DNA from 2 places in the Arthrobacter nitrophenolicus genome. Region 2 is predicted to be linked to the other one. Evidence: predicted binding sites of a transcription regulator. Region 2 holds the regulator's gene; the other holds the start of a gene.
What was found. Region 2 encodes HrcA, which represses chaperone genes, less so after heat shock. Its sites were predicted from a motif close to TTNGCACTCGNNNNNNNCGAGTGCNAA; they were not measured.
Positions count from the first base shown of each region.

Region 1: a site for HrcA is predicted at 12,793-12,819, ahead of ACJJV6_RS01375 (FmdB family zinc ribbon protein). Genes of this name have one in related genera too.

Region 1 is NZ_CP174504.1:287,048-309,554, forward strand. It holds gene ACJJV6_RS01300 (ABC transporter ATP-binding protein) at 1-456, opposite strand, end outside; gene ACJJV6_RS01305 (pirin family protein) at 699-1,715, shown strand; gene ACJJV6_RS01310 (N-acetylglucosamine kinase) at 1,731-2,681, opposite strand; gene ACJJV6_RS01315 (LysR family transcriptional regulator) at 2,762-3,736, opposite strand; gene ACJJV6_RS01320 (MFS transporter) at 3,843-5,084, shown strand; gene ACJJV6_RS01325 (Lrp/AsnC family transcriptional regulator) at 5,244-5,747, shown strand; gene ACJJV6_RS01330 (MFS transporter) at 5,762-7,012, opposite strand; gene ACJJV6_RS01335 (Lrp/AsnC family transcriptional regulator) at 7,182-7,661, shown strand; gene ACJJV6_RS01340 (DUF1761 domain-containing protein) at 7,735-8,160, shown strand; gene corA (magnesium/cobalt transporter CorA) at 8,195-9,190, shown strand; tRNA gene ACJJV6_RS01350 (tRNA-Ala) at 9,284-9,356, opposite strand; gene ACJJV6_RS01355 (hypothetical protein) at 9,484-10,392, opposite strand; gene ACJJV6_RS01360 (GNAT family N-acetyltransferase) at 10,498-11,118, opposite strand; gene galU (UTP--glucose-1-phosphate uridylyltransferase GalU) at 11,124-12,029, opposite strand; gene ACJJV6_RS01370 (5-formyltetrahydrofolate cyclo-ligase) at 12,138-12,758, shown strand; gene ACJJV6_RS01375 (FmdB family zinc ribbon protein) at 12,875-13,150, shown strand; gene ACJJV6_RS01380 (RcpC/CpaB family pilus assembly protein) at 13,258-13,995, shown strand; gene ACJJV6_RS01385 (AAA family ATPase) at 14,036-18,229, opposite strand; gene guaA (glutamine-hydrolyzing GMP synthase) at 18,359-19,948, opposite strand; gene ACJJV6_RS01395 (DUF3817 domain-containing protein) at 20,067-20,579, opposite strand; gene ACJJV6_RS01400 (SURF1 family protein) at 20,576-21,445, opposite strand; gene ACJJV6_RS01405 (PTS sugar transporter subunit IIA) at 21,519-22,007, opposite strand; gene ACJJV6_RS01410 (glycerol-3-phosphate dehydrogenase/oxidase) at 22,048-22,507, opposite strand, start outside.
Region 2 is NZ_CP174504.1:3,849,653-3,859,091, reverse strand. It holds gene lepA (translation elongation factor 4) at 1-1,184, shown strand, start outside; gene hemW (radical SAM family heme chaperone HemW) at 1,221-2,450, shown strand; gene ACJJV6_RS17820 (DUF4870 domain-containing protein) at 2,502-2,921, opposite strand; gene ACJJV6_RS17815 (DUF3097 domain-containing protein) at 3,044-3,892, opposite strand; gene hrcA (heat-inducible transcriptional repressor HrcA) at 4,082-5,095, shown strand; gene dnaJ (molecular chaperone DnaJ) at 5,177-6,304, shown strand; gene ACJJV6_RS17800 (16S rRNA (uracil(1498)-N(3))-methyltransferase) at 6,307-7,089, shown strand; gene ACJJV6_RS17795 (GerMN domain-containing protein) at 7,076-7,990, opposite strand; gene ACJJV6_RS17790 (PhoH family protein) at 8,329-9,414, shown strand; gene ybeY (rRNA maturation RNase YbeY) at 9,411-9,439, shown strand, end outside.

The DNA of each region.
Region 1 (22,507 bases), 680 kb from region 2:
GCGGGCCACCCCGACGCGCTGCTGCTGGCCGCCGGAAAGCTGCGAGGGGTACCGCTTGGCCAGGGGTCGGGCCAGGCCCACCACGTCCAGGAGTTCCTCGGCGCGCCTGCGGGCGTCCGCCTTGGACACCCCGTTCAGCCGGGGAACGGTGGCGATGTTGTCCAGCACCGTGCGGTGCGGCAGCAAGCCGGCGGACTGCATGACGTACCCCATGGAGCGCCGCAGCTCGGAGGCCGGCACGGAGGTGACATCCCGGCCGCCCACCGTGATGGTGCCGCTGGTGGGTTCCACCATCCGGTTGATCATGCGCAGCGAGGTGGTCTTGCCGCAGCCTGATGGTCCGACGAAGACCGTGATGGTGCCTTTGGCGATGGACAGCGAGAGGTTGTCCACGGCCGGCTGCCCGCCCTGGTACTGCTTGGTAACGCTCTGGAACTCGATCATCGCCTGGTCCATGGTGCGGACTTACCTGTTCTGTTGGACGGCATCTGAATGCACGCGACATTGTCATCAGCACGCTGATAGTTACGGTAACCCAATCCGGGGCCGGCATCACCGGTGGCGGCACCTAATCCGCGCAAAGGATTCCCTACTGTGACCATTCGGAGCCGCACGTGATGCGGACTGGCGCAGATCCTGATCACGGGGCGTTGGGGGAAGCACTGACCGGCCCGCCTGCACCGGCCTAGAGTTGGAGGGTGACCAACTTGGAGATTTCACCCCAGCAGGAAATCTGTCCGCCGGCGAGCGCCGAGGGGAGTCCAGGACCCTGCCTGCAGCTGTGGCCGGAGCGTGAAGTCCCGCTGGGCGGGGTGCGGGCCATGAATGTCCAGCGGACCCTGCCCCAGCGCGGCCTTCCCACCATCGGGGCGTGGTGCTTCCTGGACAGTTTCGGTCCTGACCGGACGGCGATGTCCGTGCTGCCGCATCCGCACATCGGGCTTCAGACAGTCACCTGGCCGCTGGCCGGGCATATCCGGCACCGGGACAGCGTGGGCAGCGACGTTGTGGTCCGGCCCGGAGAGCTGAACATCATGACCGCAGGGCACGGTGTCTCCCACTCCGAGTTTGCCGTGCTCCCGCCTGCCGGCGGGGAATTGCCGCTGCAGCGCGGCCTCCAGCTGTGGGTGGCGCTGCCCGACGGCGAGCGGCACCGCGGGCCGTCGTTCGAGCAGCACCGGGAACTGCCCAAGGCCAGCGGCGCCGGTTTTACTGCAACAGTCATGGTGGGAGAACTGGCCGGCGTGGCCTCCCCCGCCACCATGTACTCGCCCATCGTGGGAGCCGACGTGTCCTGTGAAGGTGCCGCGGTGCTCCCGCTGAATGCGGACTTTGAGCATGGCATCCTGGTGCTCGACGGCGGGCTGACGCTGGACGGGCAGGAACTTCGTTCCGGGCCGCTGGGCTACCTGGGCACGGGCCGGGAGGAACTGCGGCTGCAGGCCCTGCCGGGCACCCGCTTCCTGCTCATCGGCGGCGAGCCGTTCGAGGAGGAACTGCTGATGTGGTGGAACTTCGTGGGCCGGACACACGACGAGGTGGAACAGGCACGGGAGGACTGGGAAGCCCAGGCCGAATTGTCTGTAGCTGACGCGCAGTCCGCCAGGTACGGCCTGGTGCCCGGCCACGGACCCGGTGCGGGCGCCGAAGCCGGGCGCATCCCCGCACCCCCGCTGCCGGCGGTGCGGCTCACTCCCCGGAAGCGGGCCGTCTGATTCGGCCGAGCCGCCTCAGGCCGGCTCCGCCAGCAGCTGCAGCACCCCGAATACGGGTTCCTGGTCCAGGACCCGTACATCTGTGGCGCCGGCACTGGAAAGGTGCCGGCGGAAGGAATCCTGCAGTGGTTCCACGTTCATTCCCAGCCCGCCGCCCAGGATGACCGGGCCGCCGAGTCCGATCTGATGGAGCACCTGCAGGGCCAGGTCCCCAAGGTCCCGGCCGGCCTGGTCCAGCATGGCCTGGCTGCCCGGGTGCCCGGCGGCTGCTGCCGCCACCACGTGCCGTGCCTGCTGGGCCCAAAAGCGGCGTCCGGTCTCCGGGGAGTGGAACAGTGCGATGAGCCGGTTGGGATGATCCACTCCGCAGGACTGCAGCAGGGCGGTGGTGAGTTCGTCCGCGGGGAGTCCCTGGTTCATCCGCCGGAGGCTGTGCCGCACGGCTTCGCGGCCCAGCCAGTACCCGCTGCCTTCATCACCCAGCAGGTAGCCCCAGCCTCCTGCCCGGGCCTCGCCGCCGTCGGCGTTCCTTCCCCAGGCTGCCGAACCGGTCCCGGCGATCACTGCCACCCCGGCGCTGGCATGGCCTGCTGCGAGCAGGAGCCGCGAGTCGTGCACCACTGTGACCAGGGCATCCGGGACGTGCGGCTGGATCAGCGATGCCAGGGCGGCCGCATCCTCTTCCGTGTCGATCCCGCCTGATCCGGCATACACCCGCGATACGGTTCCGCCGCCAATCCGGCCGAAGAGGTCCGCGATGTTGCGGGCGGCCTCCTCCCGGCTGACGTTCTGCACGTTCGAGCTGCCTGCGGACTCGTCCGCAACAGGCACCCCGTCCTCGAACCTGATGCCGTGGGTCTTGGTTCCACCGATATCCAGGCCAATCACGACGCCGGCGAGCGGGTTGGGTGCGTACGCCACAGTCTTGTCGGTGGGCAGTGCGGAGGGGTTTTCGGTGTTGGTCACGTCACAAGGTTACTGGCCGGCGCAGCTGCCATCCTGCCGGGACTGGCCCGGGCGTCGTGGGTGTGCCCGCTCCCTCCGGCTCAGCCGGTGCGCTGCCTGACGAGTCCTGCCAGCAGCTGGGGTCCCTCGCCGACCACCATGTCCCGGAAAAGCCGCACCGGCACCGGTTCGGCGCCGGTCTTCCTGCGGCGCCAGCTCAAGCCCACTTCCCGGAAGGCCAGGGGTGAATCGAGGGGAACCTCCGCCCAGCCAAGGTTTCCGGTCTCCGGGCTGACGGTCCTGCCCGGCGCATCCCCTCCCGGGGGCAGGATGCTCACGCCAAGCCCGGCGGACACGAGGCCGCGGACTGTGTGCGAATCCTGGCTTTCAAAGGCAATGCGCGGCCGGTACCCCGCCTCACGGAACAGTGCATCCGTCAGCGAACGCATGCCGTAACCGGGCTCGAGTGCCACAAAGGGTTCCGTCCTGATGTCCGGCAACGCCGCCGACTGCCGGCCGGCGAGCGGATGGCTGTGATGCACCACGAGGCGCAGCGGTTCCCGATACAGCGGCGCGGACTGCAGGTGCGTGCCGTCAGCACCCACCGGGGCCGTGAGGGCCAGGTCTGCCTCCCCGGCCGCCAGCTCCTCGAGGCAGGCATTCCTTGAACCCTGGCTCAAGGTGAACACAGCGCCGGGATGCCGGCTCCGGAAGGCGCTGATGAGCAGCGGCAGCGTGGCCTCGCCGAAGGTGTGCTGGAACGCCACGGAGATCCTGCCCCGGACCACCGACGATTCCTCCCGCACCAGATCCAGTCCGGTCTGGAATTCGGTGAGTGCCTGTTCGATATACGGGAGGAGCGTCCGGGCGGCAGGGGTGAGCCGGACTCCCCTGCCGTCCCGCACCAACAGTTCCGTACCGACGGCGGCGCTGGCCCGTGCCAGTGCCCTGCTCACCGTGGACTGGGGCACTCCGAGAAGTTCCGCCGTTTCAGTCACGTGCTCCGTCCGGCCCAGCTCGGCGAGCACGGGCAGGAGGGGAAGCAGCTGCACCAGCTGCCTGTGGTCTGCCTGCATGTCCCTGGCTCCCTCGCTACCCACCGTAATTCAATCTGATTCTGCTATTAGTTTCCCACGAATTATGCATTGGAGGCATGTATGGGGCCGGGCCTAGGCTTAGGAAATGGCCTGTGAAGCACGCGTGACCGGCAACCCACCACTCCCCTGCTGGGACGGGCACGCCAAGGGGTCCCGGGCCTACGGCCGGATCCTGGCCGGATTGTCCTTCGCCGGAGTAGCGACCTTTGCACAGCTCTACTCCACCCAGGCCGTCCTTCCCCTGCTGGCGGCCGACCTGCGCATCACCGCGGCCGAGGCCGCGCTCACCATCTCGCTGGCCACCGTGGGCCTCGCCGTCACCGTGATCCCCTGGTCCTTCCTCGCCGACCGGATCGGACGGGTCAAGGCCATGACCTGGGGCATCTCCATCGCCACGGTTCTTGGCCTGCTGGTGCCGCTGTCCACGAGCTTTGGAATGCTCCTTGCACTGCGGCTGCTGGAAGGAATGGCCCTGGGCGGGATCCCTGCCATCGCCATCGCCTACCTCAACGAGGAAGTGACCAAGGCACATGCCGCCCTGGCTGCGGGCAGCTACGTCGCCGGCACCACCCTCGGCGGCCTCGCCGGCCGCCTGGTGGCGGGACCGGCCGGTGAGCTGTGGGGCTGGCGTGCCGCGGCGCTGGCCGTTTCCATCCTGGCCACCCTTGCCGCCGTTGCCTTCCTGGTCCTGGTGCCAAGGGCCCGGGGCTTCGTCTCGTCACCGGCGGCAGGACTGGGCAGTGCGTTCAGGACCCTCGGCGGGCACCTTGGCAACATCAGGCTGCTAGCCCTGTACGTCCAGGCGTTCCTGATGATGGGCGGTTTCGTGGCCGTCTACAACTACCTCGGCTTCCGGCTGTCCGGTGCCCCCTTCAGCCTGCCAGCCACACTGATCAGCCTCATCTTCCTGGCCTACCTGTCCGGAACCGTGTCTTCACGCTGGGCCGCCGGGCTGACCACACGCTTTGGGCGGCGGAACGTCCTGCTGGCCGGGCTGGCCCTTTCGACGGCGGGACTCGCCCTGACGCTTGTTCCCTACCTTCCGCTCATCCTCGCCGGCCTGGTGGTGTTCACGGGCGGCTTCTTCGCCGCGCACAGCATCGGGGCCGGCTGGACCGGAGCCATCGCCAGCAGCGGCCGTGCGCAGGCGGCGTCCCTGTACAACCTGGCCTATTACCTGGGGTCAAGCGTCATCGGGTGGGCCGGCGGGCTCGTTTTCCAGTCCTTGGGCTGGCAGGCCCTCGCGGCAGGGGTCATGGTCCTTGCCTGCCTGACCGCAGCCGCCGTCGCCGTCGTACATCCCCGCGCGCAAGGTGCAGGCGGCTGACCGGCCGGGATGCGCGGCGCCCGGTTCAAGGGGCAGCGAATTAACCGCTCGGGACGGCCGTGCTACGGATGCTGATATTCGGCGGGACCCGCAGGAAAGGGCATCTTGGCGCAGATTCAGCGGTCTAGGATGAATGCAGGACCGTTGGAAGGAACAGCAGTGACCACCAATCCCAGGAACATCAGGCCGGGAGCGCACCTGGAGCCGCTGGATGCCATTGACGAGCGGCTGCTCGAAGCCCTGGTGAACGACGCCAGGATCTCCAACAAGCAGCTCGCCGAACTGGTGGGGATCGCCCCATCCACCGCCCTGATGCGGACCCGCGCCTTGTCCGAACGGGGCATCGTGCAGGGCTACGAGGCGAAGCTCAACCTGTCCGCCATCGGCCGGTCAGTCCAGGCACTTGTTGCGGTGCGGCTCCGCGCCCACGACCGTGACCAGATCGACCGGTTCACTTCCCGCGTTCCGCACCTGCCGGCGGTGCTGTCCACGTTCCACACCTCGGGTTCCGTGGACTACCTGCTGCATATCGCCGTCGGAAGCACGGAGGACCTACGGGACTGGGTGCTGGACAACCTCGCCACGGACCCGGTGGTGGGGCACACCGAAACCACCCTGGTGTTCGAACACATCCAGGGCAACCACGGGCCGCTCCCGGAGTAAGGCGGCGTACCGGACTAACGGGACCGGCCGTGCCGGCGCTCTGCCCGGACCAGCGTCAGGACGGCCAGCACAAGCGCGGCGGTACCGCAGGCAAGGACGAAGCCGGCCACCGCAGCCTCCTGTCCGGCAAGTCCGGCCAGCCAGCCGAGGCCAAGGACCGGGACGGCGCTGCCCAGATAGGTGATGACGTAGACCGTGCTGACAGTCTGGGCGTGGCGGACGGGTTCCACCATGGCGGCGACCTCGTTGAACGTGGTCCTGAAGGCCAGCCCCTGCCCGGCCCCGGCAGCGACGGCGGCCACCACGAGCAGCAGCGGACTATGCCACGCGCCGGCTGCCCCCAGCAGGAAGACGGACCCGCCCAGCACTGCCAGCCCCGCGGAGACCGTGTAGCGCCCGCGGAGGGTCACCAGCTGGCTCAGTGCGGAGGCACCGAGCGGAAGGGCGGCCAGCAGGCCGATCAACGGCCGGGACTGCGTCTCCAGGACCTGGGCGAAGTAGCCGGGCGCCAGGGAGAGGCAGAAGCCGAACACAGCGAAACTGAGGAAGCCCACGGCCGATGCCAGCCAAAAAGCGCCCCTGGCATTCCCCGGCACGGCGAGGGGCCGCGGCGCCAGCACCTGCAGCGGGCGGGACACGGCCGGAAGCATGATGGCCGGCCGCGCCCGGATCAGGTAGAGCGGCACCAGGAGCGCCGCGAGGACCACGGAGTACACGGTGTAGGGGGCGCTGGTGGCGCCAGGCAGCAGGGACAGCAGCCCGCCCAGAACAGGGCCGGCCGCTACTCCGCCGGCGGAGGCCAGCAGCGTGAACCGTGATGCCCACTCCGGCCGCGAGGGCAGCAGCTCCCGCAGGGCGGCAGCACTGGCGCCCGTGGCGAGTGCCACGGCAACGCCCTGCAGTGCCCGCCCCGTGCAGAGTGCGGCGAGAGAGTCCGCACCGGCGAACACCCAGCCGCCCACCAGTCCGGTCAGCACGGCAAGCAGCAGCGCGGCGCGGCGTCCTATGTGGTCCGACCAGTGCCCGGCCAGCATCAGGGTGGCCACCAGGGAGAGGACGTAGCTGGCAAACGCTGCGGACACATCCAGCGGCGTGAGTCCCAGCTCCGCCTGCAGGAGCGGATACAGCGGCGTAGCGAGATTGGCGCCTACCAGCAGGACGAAAATGACTGCACCGGCCATCACAAGCCGTGCCGTTGTGGATGCGTCCCACCCGGCAGATGTGGCAGGGGCCGGGCGCATCCGAAGCTCGCTGAAGACCGTCATGGTGCCGCCTTTGGTTTTGCCGCGGCAGGTGATCCTTGTGGGAGCCCGGCGCGGCGTGGATGTGCGATGGTTCCAGATTGGGGCATGGCTGATCGTTTGATGCGAAATCAGTGAAAGAATTGAGCAAGTTCATCAAAAGTTTCATGCCCAAGTGATGGAGAGTGATCATTTGAATAATTTGGACCCCACCGACCTCAAGATCCTCCTGGCGCTGATCCGCGACCCCCGGATCCAGATCGGCGATCTCAGCGAATCGGTTGGCGTGGCCCGCAACACCGCCCAGTCCCGGGTCCGGCGGCTCATCCGGGCGGGTGTGTTGCGCCCGGGCGGCCGGGAAGTGGACCTTGAGGCCGTGGGCTACGACGTGGTGGCGTTTGTGACCATCGAGGTCACACACCGGGAACTCGACGGTGTGATCGCCGCGCTGCGGCTGATCCCCCAGGTCCTGGAAGTCCATGAAATTTCGGGACGCGGCGACGTCTGGTGCCGGGTGGTGGCCACGGACACCCACAATTTGCAGGCATCGCTCCGGCAGGTCCTCCGGATCAAGGGGGTCATCCGGACCGAAACGGTGCTGGCACTGCACACCCATATTCCCTACCGGACCGAGCCCCTCATCAGCGGCCTCACGAAGGCGACCGCCGGCTGACCCCGGATTCCCTCCCGGAGTACCGGGGCCGGCCTCCCCTGCCTGCCGGGCCCGGACGGCTAGGATTTCTTGAATGGATTGGCTCTCTTACGTCTCACAGATCAACTGGCTCGCGGTCCTGCTGGCTTTCGTGGCCAGCATGGCCATCGGCTTCGTGTGGTACATGCCGGCCGTGCTGGGCAACCGGTGGATGGCCGCCATCGGCAAGACCGAGGAGGACCTGAAGAACATCGGAGGCGGGGCGGGGATCTGGCTTCCCATGATGCTGGCCTCGGCCCTGACCGCCATCCTCCTGGCCGTCCTCATCAGCAAGCTGGGGCTTGACAATGCCCTGGCCGGAGCCTGGTTCGCGCTGGTGCTGGGACTTGTCTTCCGTGCCGGAGGCCACGTAATCCACAACGGATTTGCAGGGCGTCCGGCTGCTGTGACAGTGATCGACGCCGGTCACGACCTGGTGGCAATGGCCGTGTCCGGCGCCATTATTGGAGCGATGTCCTGACCATTGTGAGCACGTACAGCGAAGGCGCCCGCCCATGACCATCATCGACAATGCCGTCTACGTTGACGGCGTCCGCCATGCCGAGCCGGAAAACCTGGAGCAGACGTTCGAGACGCTGGCCCACCACGGCGGGATGGCGTGGATCGGGCTCTACCGTCCCACCGCGGAGGAGATGACCGCAGTGGCCGCGGAGTTCGGGCTCCACGCCCTCGCAGTGGAGGACGCCATCTCGGCCCACCAGCGCCCCAAGATGGAGCGCTACGAGGACAACCTCTTCACCGTCCTCCGGCCGGCACGCTACCTGGACGCCAGTGAAACAGTGGAGTTCGGGGAACTCCATATCTTCACCGGGAAGAACTTCGTGGTCACCGTGCGGCATGCCGAGACAGCCGGTGTGGCCCGCGTCAGGAAGCGGCTTGAAGGCAGGCCTGACCTTCTCCGGCACGGCCCGGAGGCGGTGCTGTACGCCCTCCTGGACGCAGTGGTGGACGACTACGCGCCAGTGGTGGCGGGGCTCGAGAACGACATCGACGAGATTGAGGACCAGCTCTTCAGCGGCGATTCCACCGTCTCCCGCCGGATCTACGAACTGGCCCGGGAAGTGATCCAGTTCCAGCGCGCCATCCACCCCCTGCCGGACATGATGCACCAGCTCAAGCGCGGCTTCGCGAAGTACGGCGTGGAAAGCGAACTCCAGCACAGCCTGCGCGACGTGGAGGACCATGTTGAACGGGTGATCTCCCGGGCAGATTCCTTCCGGGACCTGCTCCAGAATGCCCTGACGCTTGACGGCACCCTGACGGCCAACCGGCAGAATGAGGCCAGCGCCGCGCAGAACGAGCAGGTCAAGAAGATCTCGTCGTGGGCAGCCATCTTGTTTGCGCCCTCATTCGTGGCCGGGATCTACGGCATGAACTTTGACCACATGCCCGAGCTGCACTGGGCCTTTGGCTACCCGATGGCGATCGGCCTCATGGCGGCAGTGGGCGCGGGGATGTACGGCATTTTCAAGAAGAAGGGCTGGCTGTAGGCCTGGCTTCCCGGAAAGAACAACACCCGGTCCGAAGACCGGGGTGTTGACGATGAGCTGAATCATTCATGAATCTAAAACCCGCCACAATTGTGGAGCTAAGGGGATTTGAACCCCTGACCTCTTCGATGCGAACGAAGCGCTCTACCATCTGAGCTATAGCCCCGGAACGGCCGCCTGGTGCAGGTGCTGGACCGGTGACCCTAGGCTACAAATTTTCCCGCCCCAATGCCAATCGGCACCCTGGTGAGGGGCCAGCAGCAGGCGGGCGCCGCCGTCGTACGCCGGCCAGGCTATGCGCGGCGGCGCTGCAGGACGTCGTCGAGGTTGCTCAACGCGCTCTGTGCCTTGCTGAGCTGCTGGGCTTCGGCAGCCGGCGCGGCGGCGGGCGCCCCTGCTGCACCCTGCTTCAGCGAGGGCTTGCCCACTGCCTTCGGGGCGGCCGGCAGCTCAAGCGGCTCAGGCTCGGGGCGTTCGGCCTTGGCGGCGTCAACGTATACAGGCTTGGGAACCTCTACCGGCTCCCAAGGGGTGCCGGCGGGTTTGCCCTGCGCCGCAGCCGCTGCGCTCGGATCACCCGCAGCCACAGCAACGGCCAGGGCTGCCTCGCGAAGTTCCTGGGCTGTCAGCTGCTGGACTTTCGGCTGGTGGGCCTCGGCGTCAAAGAGCGGGCTTTCCCGGCGGACGGGGGCGGACTCCGGCTTCGGCGGAATCCGCTCGGACACGTGCTTAACCGGCGGTGCGCTCATGGCCGCACGAAAGGCCGCGTTCACCTTGGCCTTGCGGTCGCGGACTGCCAGCCAGCGCAGGATGGCCACGGACACCGCCGTCAGGGCAGCGCAGGCCGGCGGCAGGAATGGCGAGCCGAGGCCAAAAGGCAGCAGAAGCGCCGACACCAGCGCCGTCATTAAAGCCAGGAGTCCGGCAAGCGCCAGTGCCGTACGTCCGTAACGGATCCGAAGGCGGCCTGCGGGGGCCGGGCCGGCAGACGTGGCGGAGGGTCCGGCGCTCTTCCTGGCTTCCATGGGCTTCTCCTGCTGGGCGGCGACGTTCAGTACCAGACCGGCTGGCTGATCCGGTTTTTCCTCGGCTGGGCCGTCCGACGGGAAATCGCCGGCTGGCTGGAACTGGTGCCGGCGGTTCCGGAGGACGTAGGGGGCAACCCACACAATCCAGAGCACGACGGCAACCACGAGGATCACTGAGCTGCTAAGGGGGAAGTCCACACTCAAAACCGTATGAGCATCACGCCTCCTGCCGCCGCATTAGCCGCGGTGTGTCGCAGCCCGGACAGCAAATGAGTGGATTTATGACGGCCTGGCGGCAAGCCAGCGCGTCAGCAGGCCTTCCGGAACCTCTTCCGACGTGAGGGCGAACGACCGGTGGTCCGCCCATTCTCCGTTGATGTGCAGGTAACGGGGCCGGTAGCCCTCGTCCCGGAAGCCCAGCTTCTCCACCACCCGCAGGCTCGGCCCGTTTTCAGGCCGGATGTTGATTTCCATCCGGTGCAGCCCGAGGGTCTGGAAGCAATGGTCCGTCACGAGGGCCACCGCAGTGGGGGCAATCCCGCGCCCTGCCCTGGCCTGGTCCACCCAATACCCCAAAGTGGCCATCATGGCCGAACCCCACACGATCGAGGAGACCGTCAACTGGCCGATGATCGGCGGATTCCGCAGGCCCGCAGTCCTCTCCGTGATGACGAAGGGCAGGGCGGTAGCCTGCGCAGCCTGCGCGTTCAGCGAACGGACCATCTGCCGGTAGTCGGGAAGCCCTCCGCGGGGGTCCGGGTTGGACGCCTCCCACGGCGCAAGCCACTCGCTGTTGCGGGACCTGACCTCCGTCCACTCCTTTTTGTCCCGGTACCTGATGGGCCGCAGGACAAGGTCACCGCACTCCAGAGTTACGGGCCAGATGGGGCCGAATCGCACGGCTGCTACTTGGACAGGCCGCTGGTGAACCCCGGCAGCCACTCCCGCAGGCCCGGGCCGAGGTCCTCGCTGTCGATGGCCAGCTGGACGCATGCCTTGAGGTAGCTGAGCTTGTCGCCGGTATCGTAGCGGCGTCCCCGGAATACAACACCGTAAACGCCGCGGCCTTCGCCTTCCCCGGTGGCAAGCTCCTGCAGGGCGTCCGTCAGCTGGATCTCGCCGCCGCGGCCAGGGGCGGTGCGCTCCAGGACCTCGAAGACGGCCGGGTGCAGCACATAGCGGCCGATGATGGCCAGGTTTGACGGCGCTTCATCCGCGGTCGGCTTCTCCACCAGGCCGTTGACGCGCACGTACCCTTCGCCGTCGATCTCCTGGATGTCCGCGCAGCCATAGGCGCTGATCTGGGACGGTTCCACCTCGATGAGGGCGACGACGGACCCTCCGGTCTTTGCTTGGACGTCGATCATGGTGCTGAGCAGTTCGTCGCGGGCATCAATGAGGTCGTCTCCCAGCAGCACGGCGAAAGCTTCATCGCCCACGTGCTGCTTGGCCCGGAGGACGGCGTGACCCAGCCCGTAGGGGTCGCCCTGGCGCACATAGTGGATGTCCCCCAGGTTACTGGCCGCCTGGATGGATTCCAGCTTCTCGGTGTCCCCCTTGTCCGCAAGCATGGACTCCAGCGCCGGGACCCGGTCAAAGTGGTCCTCGAGGGCCCGCTTGTTCCGTCCGGTGATCATCAGGAGATCATTCAGGCCCACCTGCACGGCCTCCTCCACCACATACTGGATGGCAGGCTTGTCCACCACGGGCAGCATTTCCTTGGGCATAGCCTTGGTGGCAGGAAGGAACCTGGTGCCCAGTCCGGCAGCGGGGATGACGGCTTTGCGAACTCTCGGGTTACTGGTACTCACCGGACTAATCTAACGTCAGCGTCAAGCATTCAGTAATCAACGGACCGGCGGGCAGCCGCCCCGGAACCGGCCCATCAACCGCCACAACGCGGGTAATAAGGAGACACAATGGCCCAGCAGCAAGCCACCGTGAAGGACGACATCCGGACAGCCCACCGCCGGCGGCGGGCCGAACTGACCCCTGCCGAACTGGAAGCCGCCGGCGCGGCCCTGGCGATGCACGGTGCCGCATGGGCCGAATCCATGTCCGGTGGAAAGCACGCCACGTTCTGCGTGTATCTCGGCACCGGCGTGGAGCCGCCCACGCTGCCGCTCATCGCGGCCCTCCACGGCAACGGCCACAAGGTCCTGCTGCCCGTCTGCGAGCCGGGCCGCGAGCTGAGCTGGGTTTTCTGGAACCCGGACAGCCCGCTTGAGCGCAGCAGGTTCGCACCCATCATGGAACCGGCAGGGCCCCGCCATGGACCCGATGTTGCGGGGGAAGCCACGGCATTGTTCATCCCGGCCACCGCCGTGGATCTCGACGGCAACAGGGTGGGCCAGGGCGGCGGCTACTACGACAAGTTCCTGGGCCACCTCGCCACCGCCGGGAAGGAAATCCCGCTGGCCGCTGTTATCTATGACGATGAACTTCTCCCGGCGGGCCGGATTCCTGCCGAGGAGTTCGACCGTCCTGTCCCCGCCGTCCTTGTCCCGTCCGGGCTAAGGCCGTTGGGCAAGATCGCCTAGGGTCAGGCGGGGTGGCCGCAGCGGGATGATAGAATTAGCACTCAGGCCCTGCGACTGCTAATGGATTACCAGGTGGCAGCACGGGACCTCTCGTTTGCCCAAGAGGAGGAGCACCAGTGCCAACATATGCTTACGCCTGCAAGGATTGCGGCCACGCCTTCGACATCGTCCAGTCGTTCTCGGACAGCTCACTGACGTCGTGCCCTGAATGCCAGGGCGCGCTGCGCAAGAAGTTCAACAGCGTGGGCGTCGTGTTCAAGGGTTCCGGCTTCTACCGGACCGATTCCCGGGACTCCAAGGGCAGCACCGTCTCCGCAGCGCCGGCGTCTTCCACGCCCGCTCCGGCGGCACCTTCCGCTCCCGCTCCGGCAGCTGCGGCCGCCGCCAGCTGATTTCCGGCGTTCGCCGTTACGACGGCGGCCCTGCAGCCGATGGGACGTTGTCCACATAGGCGCGGGGCCGCTGTCTTTTGCATATCCGGGGCGCTTAGCGTGGCGGCATGCCTGCTTATTCCTTCAGTGCCCGCCGGGAAGCTTACGGATTTTTTCGGCGTCCCCGCCCTCCGGTTCCTGCCGGCCGTTCCGTAGCGGCACGTCCCGGCGCCAGGCTGCGCGCTTGGCTGATCCGTAACAGGCGGCTTGCCGTTGCCCTGTTGCTGTGCGCGGCGGCGGCACTCACCGTCCACCAGCTCACGCCGGCACCGGTCCACACCGTCACAGCACTGGCCGCCGCCCGGGACCTTCCTGCCGGGTCTGCCCTCGCGGCCACCGACATAACCCCCATCCAGGTTCCGCCCGGCATGCTCGCAGACGGGGTCCTGCGCGAACCCGGCGCAGCGTCCGGCAGGCAGCTCGCGGCCCCGTTGCGTAAAGGCCAACTGCTGGCGGACGCCCAGTTGCTGGGACCCGGCCTCCTCACCGGCAGTCCCGCCGGCTCGGCTGCAGTGCCCCTTCGGATGGCGGACCCCTCGTCCATCCAACTGGTATCCCCCGGGCAGCTGGTCAACGTGGTGCTGACCGCGGCGAACGGTTTCGACCAGCAAACTCCGTCCGAAGTCCTGGCCACAGCGGTGCCCGTGCTGTGGACCTCCGCAACGGGCGGCCAGGGCGGGCAATGGCTTGGCACGCAGGAGACTGACGGCCTGATCGTCGTCGCCGCCAGCCCTGAGCAGGCGGCCCGGCTGGCCGGGGCATCCACGCAGGGCAAACTGTTCTTTGTCCTGGTGGGGCCGCCGTGACCGCTGCCTCCTTCAGGCAGCGCCAGTGCAAGCCAGGATGTCAGCCCCAGTGCGGCGGCTTCTGTTCCTTCAGCCATGCATCGTGGTCATCCTCGCGGTCGCCCCACGCCCGCGGATCATCCTCGGCAGCCCGGGCGGGCAGGATGGCCTCCGCCGGCTTCTGGCCTGCACGCGTGTCCGGAGCAGGCGATTCCGCCGCCTCGCCACCGTCCGTGGACCGTGCTTGGCTGTTGGTGCTGTTGGTCTTTTCGTCGCTGCCCACCTGGGCCGCCTCCTTGCTGTCCTTCCGGTCCGCGGCGGGTACTGCCTGATGGCCGGCACGTGCTCCCGCGATGCCGGCCCGACGTCCGGAGGCCGGGCCCGGGAAATGCGTAACGTTCGATGCCGGGGCGGAGTCCGCGGCGGCATCGATATCATTCAGCGCCTGATCGACGTCGTCGTCAAGGAATCCGGGGGAAGCCACGCGTCCCGGAAGGACAACCTTTTCCAGTCCCAGGTACTTGGCGATCCGGTCTGCGCAGGCGGACGGGTCGGTGAAAACCTCGATGGTCCACAGCGGCATGTACCGCCAGCCGAGCCGCTCGAGCAGCTGGGGACGCAGCCTGCTCCGCTCCCGGACGCTCATCGTCCGGTACTGTTCGGTGCCGTCGGACTCGATAGCCACGGGCCACGGAAGATCGGCGTCGTCCTGGCCCATGGTGTTCAGCGGATCGGCGGCGGCCACGACGTCGATGGCGCCGTCGTACTGGTGCCACACCCGTGCCCCGCGCGCCCGCAGCCGGTCGCCCAGGTCAGCGACGAGCGGGTCGGCGCCGAGCGCCTGTTCGCTGGCGGCAGCGCGGGACGCCGGCGTACCGAGATCAGTGTTGCCCGAGATTTCCCGGTCCAGGAGGGCATACAGGTCCACTGCCCCGTGCGTCAGCCGCGTATGGTCCAGGTCCTCAGGCCGGAAGCACGTCAGCACGTGCATCGAGCGCCGGGCGCGGGTCATGGCGAGGGCGAACTTCTCGCGCCCGCCCTCTGCAGAAAGCGGCCCGAAACTGTGCAGGGCACGCCCATGCGGGGTGCGGCCGAAGCCCGGCGAGAAAATGACATGGTCGCGCACCAGGCCCTGGGCCCGTTCCAGGTCCACCACCCGGAACGATTCCGGGCCCGCGCCGAAGAACCCGGCGAGTCCGGGATGGTTGGGCAGCTGGAGCCTGATGGCCTCCCCGATCCGGGCAGCGTGACGCAGGCTTGCGGTGACCACGGCCAGGGAAGTGCGCGGACGGAGGCGGGCGTGTTCGAAGACCAGCTCCACCACCCGGTTAACCTCGGCGACCACGGATTCAACGCCCTCGTGGTCGGCGCTGGGCAGACCGGTTCCATCCGGCAGGTACTCCACCAGCAGGGACCTGTCCAGCCCCGTGGCCGACTGGCCTTCAGGCAGGCGGCGGAGCCCGCCGTCGTAAAAGTTCTTGCTCAGTTGCAGGACGAGGTCCTCGTCCACCGCGCGGTAGACGAAGTTCAGCCGCCACACCGGCAGCACGGCGGACAGGGCGGTGAAGGCACTCTCCACCCGCTGGTGCGCCGATTCACCGGGCGCCAGCCGCTCCACACCCACGGTGAAGGTGCGCGGGCTGGCGATGCGGGCGTCGCCGAAGGCAATGACCTGGCGGGCCCGCGCGATGGAGGGCAGTACCGCCTGCAGCGAGGTGGCTTCGGCGTCGAGGATGACCACGGCGTCGAAGTGCTGCTCCGCGGGCAGCAGCCCGGTCATCAGGTAGGGGCTCACGGACCACACCGGCACCAGGGTCCCGATCAGGTCCGGGGCCTGGGCGGTCAGCGCAGGCAGGGACACGCGGCCGTCCTTGAGCAGGCTGCGGAGGAGGTCTGCCTGGCGCGGCTGGTCTGCGATCGCGGCGCGCCAGCGCTCGGCAAGGTCCCAGCGGAGCCGGGCCGCGCCGCTGGCGATGTGCGCATTGTCCGCGAGCCTGTACTCCGCTTCGAGCTGCCGGAGGGCGTCGCCGTCGGACATTGCCAGGTAGTCGTCGCCGCTGATCATCGCTTCAAGCGCCGACTGCCACCAGGCGAGTTCCAGTTCGGCGGCCACGGAAGCGGCGGGTACTTCCCGCTCGGCCAGGTCCGCCAGAAGCTCCCCCAGCCCGTGCTCGCGCATGTTCTCCACCAGCAGCGTCCGTTCCGGGAGGGTCTTGAGCGTGTCCGTATCCGCCACCAGCCGCTCGAGGCGCTCCATAAGCTCCTCGTACCTGACGGTGGAGAGCGCGCCGCCCGCCGCGGTATGCTTCAGGGCCTCGCCCAGCTGGGTGAGCTCACGGTCCAGTTCCCGGTACATGGCGTTCATCTCGGCAAGCCCGGACGGAACAGCAGGGTGCCGCTGGGTGGTGGCGTAGCCGGCCCACAGGGCCCGCTGTTCCTGGACCAGCACCAGCGAGCTGTGCAGGTCGGCGATGTGGACGCCGGGCCGGACGTATTCCTTGGCCACCCTGCGCAGCCGGGACCGCTGCATGGAGGTCATCTCGATGCCGCGTTCCCGCCGCCAGGAGGAGGGGGCGGTGGCGGAGATGAGGTCGGTGACCGGCCGGTCGAAGATGTCCGGGGTGAACTTGTCCAGGCTGCCGCGGACAGCCACCAGCAGTTCCAGCTGCTCGCCCCATTCGGCGAAGGATGCACCGAGGCGGATCTCGGCGTGCTCTGCCACGGCGTTCATGCGCTCCCGCAGGGCAGGCAGGCTCTTCGCCACGGAGCGGACCAGTTCCTGGGCTTCCTCGGTTTCCTTCCGGGTGAGGAGCCGGGCGCCGTGCCAGGGGCTGGTGGTGGCGGCCTTGCTGAAGCTGCCCAGTTCGGCCGCACGGCGGAGCCTTCCGGCCAGTTCGTCGCGGTCGCGGATGCTGTCCAGGACGCTCCGCTTGAGCCTGACGGTGGTGGCCGGGGCAGGGTGGATGGAGGTCAGTTCCGCCAGCGACTGCATGGCCTGGTAGGGCGAGCATCCCCAGCGCTGCCGGACGTTGTGCAGCGAGGCCACGTGGTCCATCAGCGCGTGGCGGTGTTCGGTCAGGGTGGTGTGGAGGTTGCCGAGCTGTGGTTCGAGCGACTTCTCGTTGCGGACGATGGCCCGGACCAGCTGGCCTTTGAGCTGCTGGGCCGTCACGTTCCCGGAGAGCTGGAACAGGATGGATTCAAGGCCCAGGGACTCCAGCTGGCCGGATACCTCGTTGAGGCTGGCGCGGCGGTCCCCCACCACCAGGACGGTCTTGCCGGCATCCACCAGGGCGCCGATGGTGTTGATCGCCGTCTGCGTCTGTCCTGTCCCGGGCGGGCTGCTGACCACCAGGGAATCGCCGGCACGCGCAGCATCGATGACGTACTGCTGGTCCGTGTCAGCATCCAGCAGGAGCAGTTCGTCCTTGGGGTGCCGGCTGTCCAGCGGCGGGAAACGGGACGGATCCGGCTCCTCCACGTCCACCACTTCTCCCCCGGCAGCGGTAGCCAGAGCAGAGACGATGGGATTGGAATCGTTGATCCAGGGGTCATCCAGGTTGCCGGACAGGTCAGCAAAGGTGGACACAAGCAGGTTGTGCTGGGCCTCGGCGCCGTGGATGGGCCGGATCAGGGTGCCCAGCCGGTCCAGTACCGGCTGCGGGTCGAAGCGGGCGGTGCTGTAGGCCAGCCGGGTGACGGCATTGACGTCGAACACGATGCCGTGGATGTTTTTCAGGTGCCGGACCAGCGCCGGGTTGATGTGCGCCTGCTCGGTCAACTGAAGCTCGTAGTCGTCTTCGCCCGGACGGACGGTCAGGGAAATCGCGGTGAGCATGACGGGCGCCGAGATGCGCTGCGGCTTGCCCCCGACGGCGGATGTCCACACCACGGTGCCGGCCGAGAGGTAGCCGGCGTCGATCCCGCGGTCGTTGGCGAGCTCGAAGATCTTGGAGCGGATGTTGCGCGAGGCCCGTGCCGCCACGAGGTACTGCTGCCGGTCCCGGATCAGGGTGGAGAGGCGGGTGCGGCGCCCGGCCATGAGCTGGGCAAGGCCGGACGGATGCGCGTGGGTCAGGTCGATGGAGCCTTCAGGGGTCTTGGTGAAGCGCAGCATCGTGTCTGCACCCGTGACGGGTTTGAGCCCGGACAGCCATTTGCGAAGCTCTTCCGAGCCTTCCGGGTGGCCTTGACCAACTGACACTACTGCCTTCTTTTCTGCGCTTGCGCGTGACGCCCTGGACCATACCGGCATACGTTCGAGCGTAGCCGCTCCGGCGCCGGACTCGAGAGACCGCAACACTGGAGAGCCCGAAATTGCGGAGATTTGATCCGGAAACAGGAGTGGCCGGCCTCCGTTGAAGGAGGCCGGCCACTTAGGATGCTATTCCCACTCGATGGTTCCCGGCGGCTTGCTGGTGACGTCCAGCACCACGCGGTTGACGCCGTCCACCTCGTTGGTGATCCGGTTGGAAATCCTGGCCAGGAGGTCGTACGGAAGCCGCGACCAGTCAGCGGTCATGGCGTCCTCGGACGAGACGGGGCGGAGCACGATGGGGTGGCCGTAGGTGCGGCCGTCACCCATGACACCCACGCTGCGGACATCGGCCAGCAGCACCACGGGCATCTGCCATACGTCGTTGTCCAGTCCGGCGGCGGTCAGCTCAGCGCGGGCGATGGCGTCGGCCTTGCGCAGCAGGTCCAGTCGTTCCTTGGTGACTTCGCCGACGATCCGGATGCCCAGGCCGGGTCCGGGGAACGGCTGGCGGCCCACGATCTCCTGCGGCAGCCCCAGCTGGGCGCCGACGGCGCGGACCTCGTCCTTGAACAGTGCCCGCAGCGGTTCAACGAGTTCGAACTGCAGGTCCTCGGGGAGCCCGCCCACGTTGTGGTGGCTCTTGATGTTCGCAGCGCCTTCGCCTCCGCCGGATTCGACGACGTCCGGGTACAGGGTGCCCTGGACCAGGAACTTGATCTTCTCGCCGTGCGCGGCGGCCTCGGCGATGATGGCCAGTTCGGCCTCTTCGAAGGCACGGATGAACTCGCGGCCGATGATCTTGCGCTTGGTCTCGGGATCGCTGACGCCGGCGAGGGCGGACAGGAAGCGCTCCTGCTCGTTGGCGACGTAGAGCTTCACGCCGGTGGCGGCGACAAAGTCCCGCTCCACCTGTTCGGCTTCGCCTTCACGCAGCAGGCCGTGGTCCACGAAGACACAGGTGAGCTGGTCGCCCACCGCGCGCTGGACCAGGGCGGCGGCGACGGCTGAGTCCACGCCGCCGGAGAGGCCGCAGATCACGCGGGCGTCCCCCACCTGCTGGCGGATGCGCTCCACCTGCTCTTCCAGGATGTTGCCGGTGGTCCAGTTGGGCTCGATCTTGGCGCAGTTGAACAGGAAGTTCTCCAGCACCTGCTGGCCGTAGGCGGAGTGCTTGACTTCGGGGTGCCACTGCACGCCGAAGAGGCCCTTTTCCTCGTTGGCGAAGGCAGCCACTTCGGCGCCCGCCGTCGTCGCCAGGACCTCGAAGCCCTCCGGGGCCCGGTGGACGGAGTCGCCGTGGCTCATCCAGGTCTTCTGGTGCTGGGGCATGCCCTCCAGGACGGAGCGTCCCTCGCCCAGGATGGTGGTTTCCGTGGAGCCGTACTCCCGCAGCCCGGTCTTGTCCACCTTGCCGCCCAGGGCGTTCGCCATGGCCTGGAAGCCGTAGCAGATGCCGAAGACCGGAACACCGGCCTCGAAGAGGTCGGCACCGACGGTCGGGGCGCCGTCCGCGTAGACGCTGGAGGGCCCGCCGGACAGGATGATGGCGGCCGGATTCTTGGCGAGGAGCTGCTCGGTGGAGTAGGTATGCGGAACCACTTCCGAATACACATTCGCTTCCCGGACGCGGCGGGCAATCAGCTGCGCGTACTGGGCACCGTAGTCAACTACCAGCACCGGCTTCTGGGAAGTCTGGGATGCAGTGGGAGTAGTCACCGTAATAGCCTACTTTGCGCCGTTGCACCGGCGCACCTTGAGAGGGGGTGCTGTGACGCAGCAGACGTCCGACGGCGGACGGGCGGCCCGGGCGCCGGGCCGCCGTCGAACATGGAAGTCAGTACCGCTGCGGCGCCTGCGGGTTGGCGGCCAGCTCGGCCTCCACCTCGGCGTGGAACTTCTTCTCCACAATGAAGGACAGGAACGGGATGACGCCGCCGAGGGCGAGCAGGATCAGCTTGAGGAACGGCCAGCGCATGAGCGACCAGAGCCGGAAGTTGGACATCAGGTACACCACGTACATCCAGCCGTGCACGATCAGGACGGTGACGGACAGGTTGACCCCGTCCAGCACTCCCGGAGGCTCGGCGTCGGCGAACCCGAAGCCGAACGGCTGCCCCGTGACGGCATTGGTGCCGCCGGCGAACAGGTACTGCCCGAAGCCGTACCGGGCGATCAGTTCGGCGCAGAGCAGCAGCAGCATGGCGCCGGTGAGGTAGGCCAGCACCTTGTAGAACTTCAGGGCCGAGCGGATCTGCGCCTCGGTGCCGCCGAAGCGCCGCTTCTTGCCTGCGGCCTTGCCGGCTGTGTTGCCGCCTGCTGCGGAGGTGGCGGGTTTCGGTTCAATCATGGCTGTACCTTTTGCTGGTTCGGTTCCGGGTGCTGGTTCTGGTCAGGCCGCTGTCCGGGGTCCGGAGCGGCCTCGTGGTGTTCGTCGTCCAGGGCCTCTTCCAGGTCGCGGTGGTAGTCGTCCTTCACCAGCCGCCACCAGATGAACAGGGCGAACCCGGCGAAGACCACCCATTCGAGCGAGTAGAAGAGGTTGAGCCAGTTGATCTGCTGCCCGGGCGGCTGCGGCCCGATTTCCAGGGGCAGCAGGTCGCCGGGCACGGCCGCAGGGCTGACATCAGCTCCCCCTGCCACTTCGGCGGTGGCAGCCACGAAGCCGGGGTAGCTGCTGACTTCCCAGTAGTTGATGAGCTCGGCCACGGAAACGGCGGTGGCCTGGCCCGGTTGCGGTGCAGTTTTGGGGAGCGGGGCTTCGGACGGCAGCAGCCGCCCGGTCAGTTCAACAGCGCCCGACGGCGGCGCCGGCGCGTCTTCGGGGTCGGCAACCCATCCGCGGGCCACGGGGATCCAGGTTTGCGGCGAGGCCGCGGCGCCGGCCAGCGCCGGGGCGCCGTCGACGGCGAAGGCGGAAACCACCCAGTAGCCGGGTTTGCCGTCATGCAGGCGGTCCGGGACCAGGACCTGCTTCTCCGGATCATAGGTGCCGCGGGCACTGACCATCTGGTCGGCGTCGGTACCGTGGAAGAACTCGCCCGGCTGGAGGGTGCCGGTCAGCGGCTGGACCTTTTCGGTGGCGGGGTTGACCGGTGCTTCGGGCTGCGTGGAGCGCCCGAACTGCCACTGGCTGAGCAGCACGAAGACCCCGGAAATGGCGATCGCAAAAACAAATCCAGCGATCCAGCGGGGTTTAAGGGCAGTTTTCCACACGTCTTAACCGTACTTCGTACCTTTGTAGAACAACTAAACGCGGACGCCGGCGGCATCTGCGGAGTGCGCCGGATCAGTGGTCGAAGAAGACCAGGCTGGAGTTGATCAGTTCGGCAATGATGTCGGCGTCGTAGGCGCGCCGCAGCGATTCGCGGAATGATTCCTTGGACAGGGACCTGGCCAGGGTCGCCAGGACTTCAAGGTGGTCGGAGAAGGAGCTGGCGGGGGTGGCGATCAGGAGGATCAGCGTGGCGGGCCCGTCGGCGGCGCCGAAGTCCAGGGCGTGGCCGTACTTGGCGACGCCCACCGCGATGGACGTGCGGGTCACGTACTCGCTGCGCGCGTGCGGCAGCCCGATGCCGCCCGGAAGTCCGGTGGCCAGCTGGTGCTCGCGGGCGTTGACGTGCTGCAGGAACCCTTCAAGGTTCGAGACGCGTCCGGCGGCGTAGAGCCGTTCCGCAAGCTGGGTTGCGGCGTCGGCCTTGTCCGATGCCTCCATTTCGAGGATGACCATCTCTGGGGTGGTGAGGTCGGCATCATACGGGTCAAGTGCTTCCGCCAAGGCGTTTCCCTTCAGTCGGCAGTACGGGGCATCCGGCCCCTCAGCGCAAGGGCACGATGTCTTCCACGCCCAGGCGGGCGGCGTCTGCGGATTTGTCGTCCGGCTGTTGCTGGCTGAGGCGTTCGGCCTCCACGCGCGCAATGTAGTGCCGCACCTCATTTTCGCGCTGCGCGTCGCTCCAGCCGAGGACGTCACCCATCAGTTTAGCGACAACCGGGACCGCGGACACACCGCGGTCCCACGCTTCGATCGAGATCCGCGTCCGCCGGGTGAGTACATCGTGCACGTGCCGCGCCCCCTCATGTGTTGCCGCATAGACGGCTTCGGCCTGGAGGTAGTCGTCGGCGCCGGGGATCGGCTCGGCCAGCGCCGGGTTCTCTTCAATGAGCGCCAGCACCTCCGGAGTCAGGGACCCGTACCGGTTGAGCAGGTGTTCGATGCGGGCCACGTGCACGCCGGATTCCTCGGCGGTCCGGTTCCTCCGGTTCCAGGCCGCACGG
Region 2 (9,439 bases):
TGCGGGTGGTGGACGGCATGCTGCATCCGCGCGAACGCATCCAGATGATGTCCACCAAGGCCTCGCACGAACTCCTGGAGATCGGCGTCAGCTCACCCGAACCCACGCCTTCCAAGGGCCTCGGCGTCGGTGAGGTGGGCTACCTCATCACCGGTGTGAAGGACGTCCGCCAGTCCAAGGTCGGTGACACTGTCACCAACCTGGCCAAACCGGCGTCGGAATCCCTCAGCGGCTACGCGGATCCCAAGCCCATGGTGTTCTCCGGCCTCTACCCGCTGGACGGAACCGATTATCCGGTGCTCCGCGATGCCCTGGACAAGCTCAAGCTCAACGACGCCGCACTGGTCTACGAGCCGGAAACCTCCGCCGCCCTGGGCTTCGGCTTCCGCGTGGGCTTCCTTGGCCTGCTGCACCTCGAGATCGTCCGGGAACGCCTGGAGCGTGAATTCAACCTGGACCTCATTTCCACGGCACCGAACGTGGTGTACGAGGTGACCCTTGAGGACAAGTCCGTCCTGACCGTCACCAACCCCAGCGAGTTCCCGGCGGGCAAGATCCGGGAAGTCCGGGAGCCCATGGTGTCTGCCACCATCCTTGCCCCGAACGAGTTCGTCGGGGCAATCATGGAGCTCTGCCAGGGCCGCCGCGGTCAGATGAAGGGCATGGACTACCTCTCCGAGGACCGCGTGGAACTGCGGTACTGGATCCCGCTGGCCGAGATCGTCTTCGACTTCTTCGACATCCTCAAGTCCAAGACCCGCGGCTACGCGTCGCTGGACTGGAAGGCCGACGGCGAGCAGGTGGCCGACCTGGTCAAGGTGGACATCCTGCTCCAGGGCGAACAGGTGGACGCCTTCAGTGCCATCACGCACAAGGACAAGGCTTATGCGTACGGCGTGATGATGACCGGCAAGCTGCGTGAGCTCATTCCGAGGCAGCAGTTCGAGGTGCCCATCCAGGCGGCCATCGGATCCCGGATCATCGCCCGCGAAAGCATCCGCGCGATCCGCAAGGACGTCCTCGCCAAGTGCTACGGCGGTGACATCTCGCGTAAGCGCAAGCTGCTGGAAAAGCAGAAGGAAGGCAAGAAGCGCATGAAGATGGTGGGCCGCGTGGAGGTTCCGCAGGAGGCCTTCATCGCCGCGCTGACCACCGACGAGTCCAAGGACAAGGCCAAGAAGTAGTGATGACAGTGGCCGCATCCATCCAGGGCCGCAGCGATGCCTAGCGTTCTTCCTTTGGGCGACCCCGCGCCGCCGGACGGCCTGCTGCCCGCACAGGCGGCCCAGGGCGCGGGCAACCGTGCCTTCGGGCTGTATGTCCACATTCCCTTCTGCGCCGTGCGCTGCGGGTACTGCGACTTCAACACCTACACCGCCACCGAGCTCGGCGGCGGTGCGTCGCAGGACGCCTATGCCGGCACGGCCGCTTCCGAGGTGGCGTTTGCCGCCCGGGTGCTCGCCGGATCCGGGGTTCCGGCGCGGCAGCTCAGCACCGTTTTCTTCGGCGGCGGGACGCCCACCCTTCTTCCCGCAGACGATCTCGCCCTGATCCTTCGGGCGGCAGTCGACGAGTGGGGCATTGAGGACGGGGCGGAGGTTACAACCGAAGCCAATCCGGACTCTGTCACTCCAGAGTCCCTCGCTGTCCTTAAAGCAGCGGGTTTCACGCGGGTTTCCTTTGGCATGCAGTCCGCGGTTCCTCACGTCCTGAAGGTCCTGGACCGGACGCATACCCCGAGCAGGGTTCCGCAGGTGGTGCAGTGGGCCCGGGAGGCCGGACTGGCCGTCAGCCTGGACCTGATCTACGGCACGCCGGGCGAATCCCTGGACGACTGGCGGTACTCCCTGGAGACTGCCCTGTCTTACGAGCCCGACCACATCAGCGCCTACGCGCTGATCGTGGAGGACGGCACCAAGCTCGCCGCGCAGATGCGCCGCGGGGAGGTTCCGGGTATCGACGACGACGACCACGCCGACAAGTACGAGCTCGCCGACCAGCTGATCTCTGCGGCCGGGCTGGGCTGGTACGAGGTCAGCAACTGGGCCCGCACCCCGGAACAGGCGTGCCGCCACAACCTCGCCTACTGGCGGGGGGACGACTGGTGGGGGATCGGACCGGGTGCGCACTCCCACGTGGGCGGCGTCCGGTGGTGGAACGTCAAGCATCCCACCGCCTACGCCGGCCGCCTTGCCCAGGGAGCCTCACCGGCTGCCGGGCGGGAAACCCTGGACGGGGAAACCCGGACTGTTGAACGCATCATGCTGGAGGCGCGCCTCCAGGCAGGCCTCGAAGTGGCCACCCTGAGCGCTGTTGGACGCCATGAGGTGGCGGGGCTGATCGCCGACGGCCTGGTGGACCCGGCCGCGGCATTCCGCGGGAGGCTGGTCCTCACCCTGAAGGGGCGCCTGCTCGCCGACGCGGTGGTCCGCCGGATCCTCCCGGACTGACAGCTGGCGGGGCCCCGGCGCGAGCTTGCGAGTGCTGGGAGCCGGTGGGGACTACTTGATCCAGCGCAGGTTGTACTGGTACCGGTGCGGCTGGCCCTTGTTCACATGGATGCCGGCCGCCACCGAGAAGCACGTCAGGGCGATCCAGATCAGCGTGGCGATGACGGCGAAGATGTTGCCGATCACGGGGATGAACACCAGGATGTTCGCCACCACGGCCGCGATGGTGGGCGGCAGGCTGAAGTTCAGCGCTTCCTTGGATTCCTGCGCCGTAAACGGACCGCGGTCGCGGAAGATCAGGAAGATCAGGAGCGCAGGGACACAGCCGAGGATCCCGCCGAAGTGCGCCAGCGTGGCCCACTGCCGGTCCTCGCCTGCCGTCAGGGGCAGCGCGTTCGCCGGGACGCCATGATATTCGGAGCGGCCTGCGCCGCCCTGGCTGTCCCTGTGATCACGGGTGTTTTCTGCCACAGTCTGTTTCCTTCGAGAGTGCAAATAGTGCCAAATGCCGGTATTGCCTTGCTGCGGCCGCGAACAGCGCCGCAGGACCCGCAGTACCAAGAATACTGGCTATCCGGGACGTGGCTCCCCAATCAGGGCACCGTGAGGAAGTCGATCACTTCCTCAACCCGGCCCAGCAGCGACGCCTCAAGGTCAGCGTAGCTGCGGACGGCGCCCAGCAGCTTCTGCCACCCCAGCCCGATGTCCTCCTTTGTGGCGTGCGGCCATCCGAAGGCCGCCAGCACGCCGGTCTTCCAGTCCTGGCCGCGGGGCACTACCGGCCACTGCTCGATTCCCAGCACAGCGGGCCTGATGGCCTGCCACACATCCACGTACGGGTGGCCCACGATCAGCACATTCCCTGCAGCCCCGGGCGACGCCATCACGGCGTCGGCGATGCGGGACTCCTTCGAGTCCGGCACCAGGTGGTCCACGAGCACGCCGAGCCGCCGTCCCGGGCCGGGCCGGAAATCCGCCACCGCCCCGGCGAGGTCGTCAATGCCGTGCAGCGGCTCGACGACGATGCCCTCCACCCGTAGGTCGTCGCCCCAGACCTTTTCCACCAGTTCGGCGTCGTGCTTGCCCTCCACCCAGATCCGGCTGGCTTTGGCCACCTGGGCCCGCTGGCCGGTGACCTTGACCGAGCCCGACGCCGTCCTGCCGGCACCGCTGCCGGCGGCGGCGCGTGGTGCCGGCGGCATCAGCCGGATGGCCCGGCCCTCCAGGAGGAAACCGAATCCGAGCCGGAACGTCCGCGACTTTCCCCGCCGGTCCTCCAGCGCCACCACGTGCATGCCGCCGGACTTTTCCACCCGGGTCACGGCGCCGACCCACCCGGACTGGACGTCCTCAAGGACCATGCCGCGTTCAACGGGGATTTCGGGCAGTTGGGTGCGGACGGGGCCGGACATCTCCCGGGGCCCCCAGTTCTGGTAATCCATGGATCGACTCCGCCTAGCGCTAGATCAGTGCCGCCGGAATTTCGCCCGGAGCGGTACCAATGCTAACAACGGGCCAAGGCATAATAGACTGTTAGCACTTGGGCATGTCGAGTGCTAACCCCTGATGGTTTGCCCTGATGTTGTTGCACGGGGCGGCGCTGCCGCCCCGACCCTGGATGGAGGTGGAGTGTGAGCGAGCCACGCAGACTGGAAGTGCTGCGGGCAATCGTGGAGGACTACGTCCACTCCCGCGAGCCCGTTGGTTCGAAGGCGTTGGTGGAGAGGCATCATCTCGGCGTATCCAGTGCAACAATCCGCAACGACATGGCAGCGCTTGAAGACGAAGGGCTCATCACCGCTCCGCACACCAGTGCAGGCAGGATACCCACGGACAAGGGTTACCGCCTGTTCGTTGACCAGATCTCGGCCGTGAAGCCCCTTTCCCAGGCTGAACGGCGCGCCATCCAGTCGCTGCTGGAAGGTGCCGACGACCTCGATGATGTCCTGGACCGCACCGTCCGCCTGCTGTCCCAGCTGACCAACCAGGTGGCGGTGGTCCAGTATCCCCACCTGAGCCGCGCCCTGATCCGGCACATCGAATTCGTCCTGCTGGCACCGCGGAAAGTGCTGGTGGTCCTGATCGCCAACAGCGGCAAGGTGGAACAGCGGGTCATCGACGTCGGCCAGGACCTCGGCGACGACGCCCTCGCCGCGCTCCGGACCCAGTTCCTCGGTTCCCTTGCCGGGACCCCGCTGGGCCAGCTGGGGCAGTCCCTGCCCGGCGTCGTCTCCGCTGTCAGCCCGGCACAGCGGCCGGCCGCCCAGGCGCTGGCCCACGGGCTGGAACTCCTGGCACACAGCAGCCGCGAGGAGCGCATGGTCATGGCGGGCACCGCCAACCTTGCCCGGTCCAACGTGGATTTCCCGCTCAGCATCGGACCTGTGCTGGAAGCCCTGGAGGAACAGGTGGTGATGCTGCGCCTGCTGAGCGAAATGGCGCAGGACCACCGTGGCGTGGCAGTCAGCATCGGGCGGGAGAACCCCTATGACGGCCTTGCCGAAGCCTCCGTGGTGGCTACCGGCTACGGTCCGGACAGCGCGGCAAAAATAGGCGTGCTGGGTCCCACCCGCATGGACTATCCCACCACCATGGCCGCCGTCAGGGCTGTTGCCCGCTACCTGTCCCGGATCCTGGGGCCCTGAGCGGGGTGCCGGCTGCCGTGGCAGCCGGTCCGCGGAAGGACACCCCACTGCATGCAGTACAACAAGGAAGAGATACGAACTTTGAGCAGCCACTACGACGTCCTTGGAGTCTCGCCGGAGGCCACCGGAGAAGAAATCAAGAAGGCCTACCGCAAGCTGGCCCGCACCCTGCACCCGGACGTCAACCCGGGCGAGGAGGCTGCTGACCGCTTCAAGGCAGTAACCCACGCGTACGAAGTCCTCTCGGACCCCCAGAAGCGGCGCGTCTACGACACCACCGGCAACGAGAATGGCACGGACAATGGGTTCGGCGGCGGCAGCTACGCCGGCCAGGGCTTCGCTTTCCAGGACATCTTCGACACCTTTTTCGGTGCCGGCGGCTCCGCCGGCCCGGCCTCCCGGGTGCGCCGTGGGCAGGACGCCCTTATCAGCGTCCGGATCGACCTCCGCGACGCCGTCTTCGGCGTCAACAAGAAACTCGAGGTGGACACGGCCGTCACCTGCCCCACCTGCGAAGGCTCCTGCTGCCAGCCCGGCTCGCATCCGGAGCGCTGCGACATCTGCGGCGGCAGCGGCCAGGTCCAGCGGGCGGTCCGCTCCATCCTCGGCCAGGTCATGACGGCTGCCCCCTGCGGCAGCTGCGAAGGATTCGGCACCGTCATTAAGGATCCCTGCAACGAGTGCAGCGGCCAGGGCCGCATCCGCAGCCGCCGTTCACTGACCATCAAGGTTCCTGCCGGCGTCGCCACCGGAACCCGTATCCAGCTGTCCGGGCAGGGCGAGGCGGGACCCGCCGGCGGACCTTCCGGCGACCTCTACGTGGAGATCCGGGTCAACAACGACCCCACCTACGTCCGGGACGGGGACGACCTCCACGCCACACTGAACATTCCCATGACGGCGGCCGCCCTTGGCACCGAGGTGAACCTGGAGACCTTCGACGGGACCCAGGAGATCGACGTCAAGCCCGGTACACAGTCCGGTGAGATCATCACCCTGCGCGGCTTGGGCGTCACCCACCTGCGCGGGTACGGCCGCGGGGACCTCAAAGTGCACCTGCAGGTGGAGACTCCCGCCAAGCTCGATGCCGCCCAGGAAGACCTGCTGCGGCAGTTGGCCAAGCTCCGGGGCGAGCAGATCACCGAGGGAAAGCTGGCTGCCAGCGGCGGCATGTTCGCCAAGCTTCGGGACCGCCTCGGTAACCTGTAGCGGTGAGCAACCCAGTCTTCTTCACCGCCGCCGGGTCCCTCGACGGAATGGCCCCCGGTGGCCTCTTCGTACTGGAAGGGGCCGAGGCCAGGCACGCCGTTGCCGTCAAGCGCCTTGAAGCGGGTGAGCCGGTCGATATCGTCGACGGCGCCGGCACCAGGATGACCGGGCGGGTCGCCGGTGCTGCCCCGGCGGCACTGGAAGTGGAGTGCACGTCCGTAGCCGTCGAACCGCTGCCGGACGTCCGGCTGGTGCTCGTCCAGGCCCTGGCCAAGGGCGACCGGGACGAACTGGCCATCGAAACGGCCACCGAGCTGGGGATCGACGCCGTGGTCCCGTGGCAGTCCGAACGTTCCATCGTGCGGTGGAAGGGTGACCGCGCAGCGAAAGCCCACGCCAAATGGCAGTCGGTGGTCACCGCCGCCGCCAAGCAGGCACGCCGGTCCTGGGTGCCTGAGGTCCGCCCTGCCGTCGACACTGCGGGGCTGTCCGCAGCCGTCGAGGCCGCGGACCTGGCAGTAATCCTGCACGAGGACGCCGTCCGCCCGTTGCGCAGCGTCCTTGAGGGCTGGCAGGCCGGTGGCGGGGGTGCGGAACCCCGCGAGGTGCTCCTGATCGTCGGACCCGAGGGCGGCATCAGCCCCCGCGAAGTCACCAGGCTCTGCGACAAGGGCGCCGTGACGGCGCTGCTGGGGCACCATGTCCTGCGGTCGTCCACGGCCGGGCCCGCCGCCGTCGTGCTGGCCAGCGACATCCTGGGCCGCTGGGCGGCTACCGCACCTTGAAGGCCCTGGTGTCCTCAAACTGGTCCGGACCGCCGCCGGTTCCGGCCTGCGCCGCCCGCAGCTCGTAGTCACCCGCGGGCATGGTCAGGGCCAGGGTGAAAACCCCCGCCTGGCCCTGTTCCGGCGAGGCCGTGGTCTCCCCGGTGAGGAAGGGCTCGGTGCTGCCGTCGGCTCCGGACCGCAGGATCTGCCAGCGGAGCTTTCCGCCGGCGGTTGTGCTTCGTCCGGTGATCTTGACGCTGCCCCCGGGCACCTCCACATTTTCCTGCGGATCTATGATCCAGACGGGCGCCACCAGGCCCGTGCTCCGGGTCATGAGTGCGCCGAGCTGGATGTGGTCGAACGCCATGTAGTCCGTGTGCCCGTCCACCAGGATCCGCACCCGGATCTGCTGCCCGGAATCGATCAGGCCTGAGCTGGCTGCGGCGGCGGTTGCCGTGTACACCAGCTGCTGGATGGCCCGGGCCGCCATGTCCGCATCGAGGTTGCTGTTGAAGGCGTCCTCGGAGACGTCCACGGTGATGACGTCCTTGCCCGAAATGGAGGTGGCGAGCTTGTCCGGGTTCTGCCAGGGCGTGAAAAAGTCGGGGTCGAACGGCTTGTCCGACATCATGGAGCGCAGGGCGCGCGTGACCGGATTTTCCTGGTCCGGGACATCACGGAATTCCCGGTACAGGAAAACGTCGCTGCCGCTGCGCCCAATCCAGTAGACCGGCGCCTTGTTGGAGGACTGGGTGGTTTCCAGCGGCGCACTCGTGGGCGGTGCCTGCGCTGTGCCGGTGGCGATGGGATTGGTGGCCAACGTGCCGGTCGGCGCGGGCCCGGCCTCGGCGATGCAGCCTGTCAGGGCCGGGACAGCTGCCAGGACGCTGGCCAGCAAGAGACCGCGCACGCGGCCCATGGCACGGCCGGCCCTCAGGGGCGCAGCGGTTTCCGGCACGTTCGTCCTGTCCTTTCCTGGCATGGAGGGCCGATCCCCGGGCGGCCTGGGCTTCCAGCTGAAGCTGGATTTCCAGCATGGCACACACCTCCGGGCGTTGCCTCCGCCGGCCCGCCCGCCGGCCGAACTGCAACGGGAACGATATGAGGCCGATATGAAGTTGATACCTAATGACGGAATGCGGTCATCGTTCCCTTCGGGCAGCGGCTTCCCGTATCCGGCGCCGGCGGCTGCTGGCGTAATATGGAAAGACATTCTGAACCGACCTCGAGGGGACCACAGGCCAGCGGGCCATCACTATGACTGAATCAGCGAACGGAAAGCGCCGGTCCGCCGGAGAGGGCAGCAACGGGGAGTTCCCCCATTCGCTGCCAGGCATCCGGACCGAGGTGGTCCTTTTCGACAACTCCGATCAGATGGTCCAGTCGCTTGGCAGCCACGATGAGGCGCTGCGGTACATCGAGGAGCAGTTCCCGGACGTTAACTTCCACGTCCGCGGCAACGAGCTCTCCATCAGCGGACCCACCCACGACGTGCCACGGATCATGCGGTTGCTCCACGAGGTCCGCGGACTCGTGGCACGCGGCACGGTCATCAGCCCCACGGTTCTGCAGCAGCTGGTGGCCCTGCTGCGCACCCAGTCACTGCAGAACCCCGTGGACGTGCTGACCCACGACATCCTCTCCAGCCGGGGCCGGACAATACGCCCGAAAACCCTGAACCAGAAGAACTACGTCGACGCCATCGACGACAACACTGTGATCTTCGGTATCGGGCCCGCCGGCACGGGCAAGACCTACCTGGCCATGGCCAAGGCGGTCCAGGCGCTGCAGCAAAAAGAGGTCAACCGCATCATCCTGACGCGTCCGGCAGTGGAAGCCGGGGAGCGCCTCGGCTTCCTGCCCGGAACCCTCAGCGACAAGATCGATCCGTACCTGCGGCCGCTCTATGACGCCCTGCACGACATGATGGACCCCGAATCCATCCCGCGGCTCATGGCGGCCGGAACCATCGAAGTGGCGCCCCTCGCCTACATGCGCGGGCGCACCCTCAACGACGCCTTCATCATCCTCGACGAGGCGCAGAACACCACGCCGGAACAGATGAAGATGTTCCTGACCCGGCTGGGCTTCGGATCCAAGATGGTGGTCACCGGTGACATCACCCAGGTTGACCTTCCGTTCGGCACCCGGTCCGGGCTGCGCATCGTGGAGGAGATCCTGCAGGGCATCGAAGGCGTCAATTTCTCCGTCCTGGACGCCGCCGACGTCGTCCGCCACCGCCTCGTGGGCGATATCGTCAATGCCTACAGCCTCTGGGACGACTCCCAGCGGGCGAGGGCCAAACACACAGCCGCAAGAGAAAAACGGGGGGAACACGCTTGAGCATCGAGGTGAACAACGAGTCCGG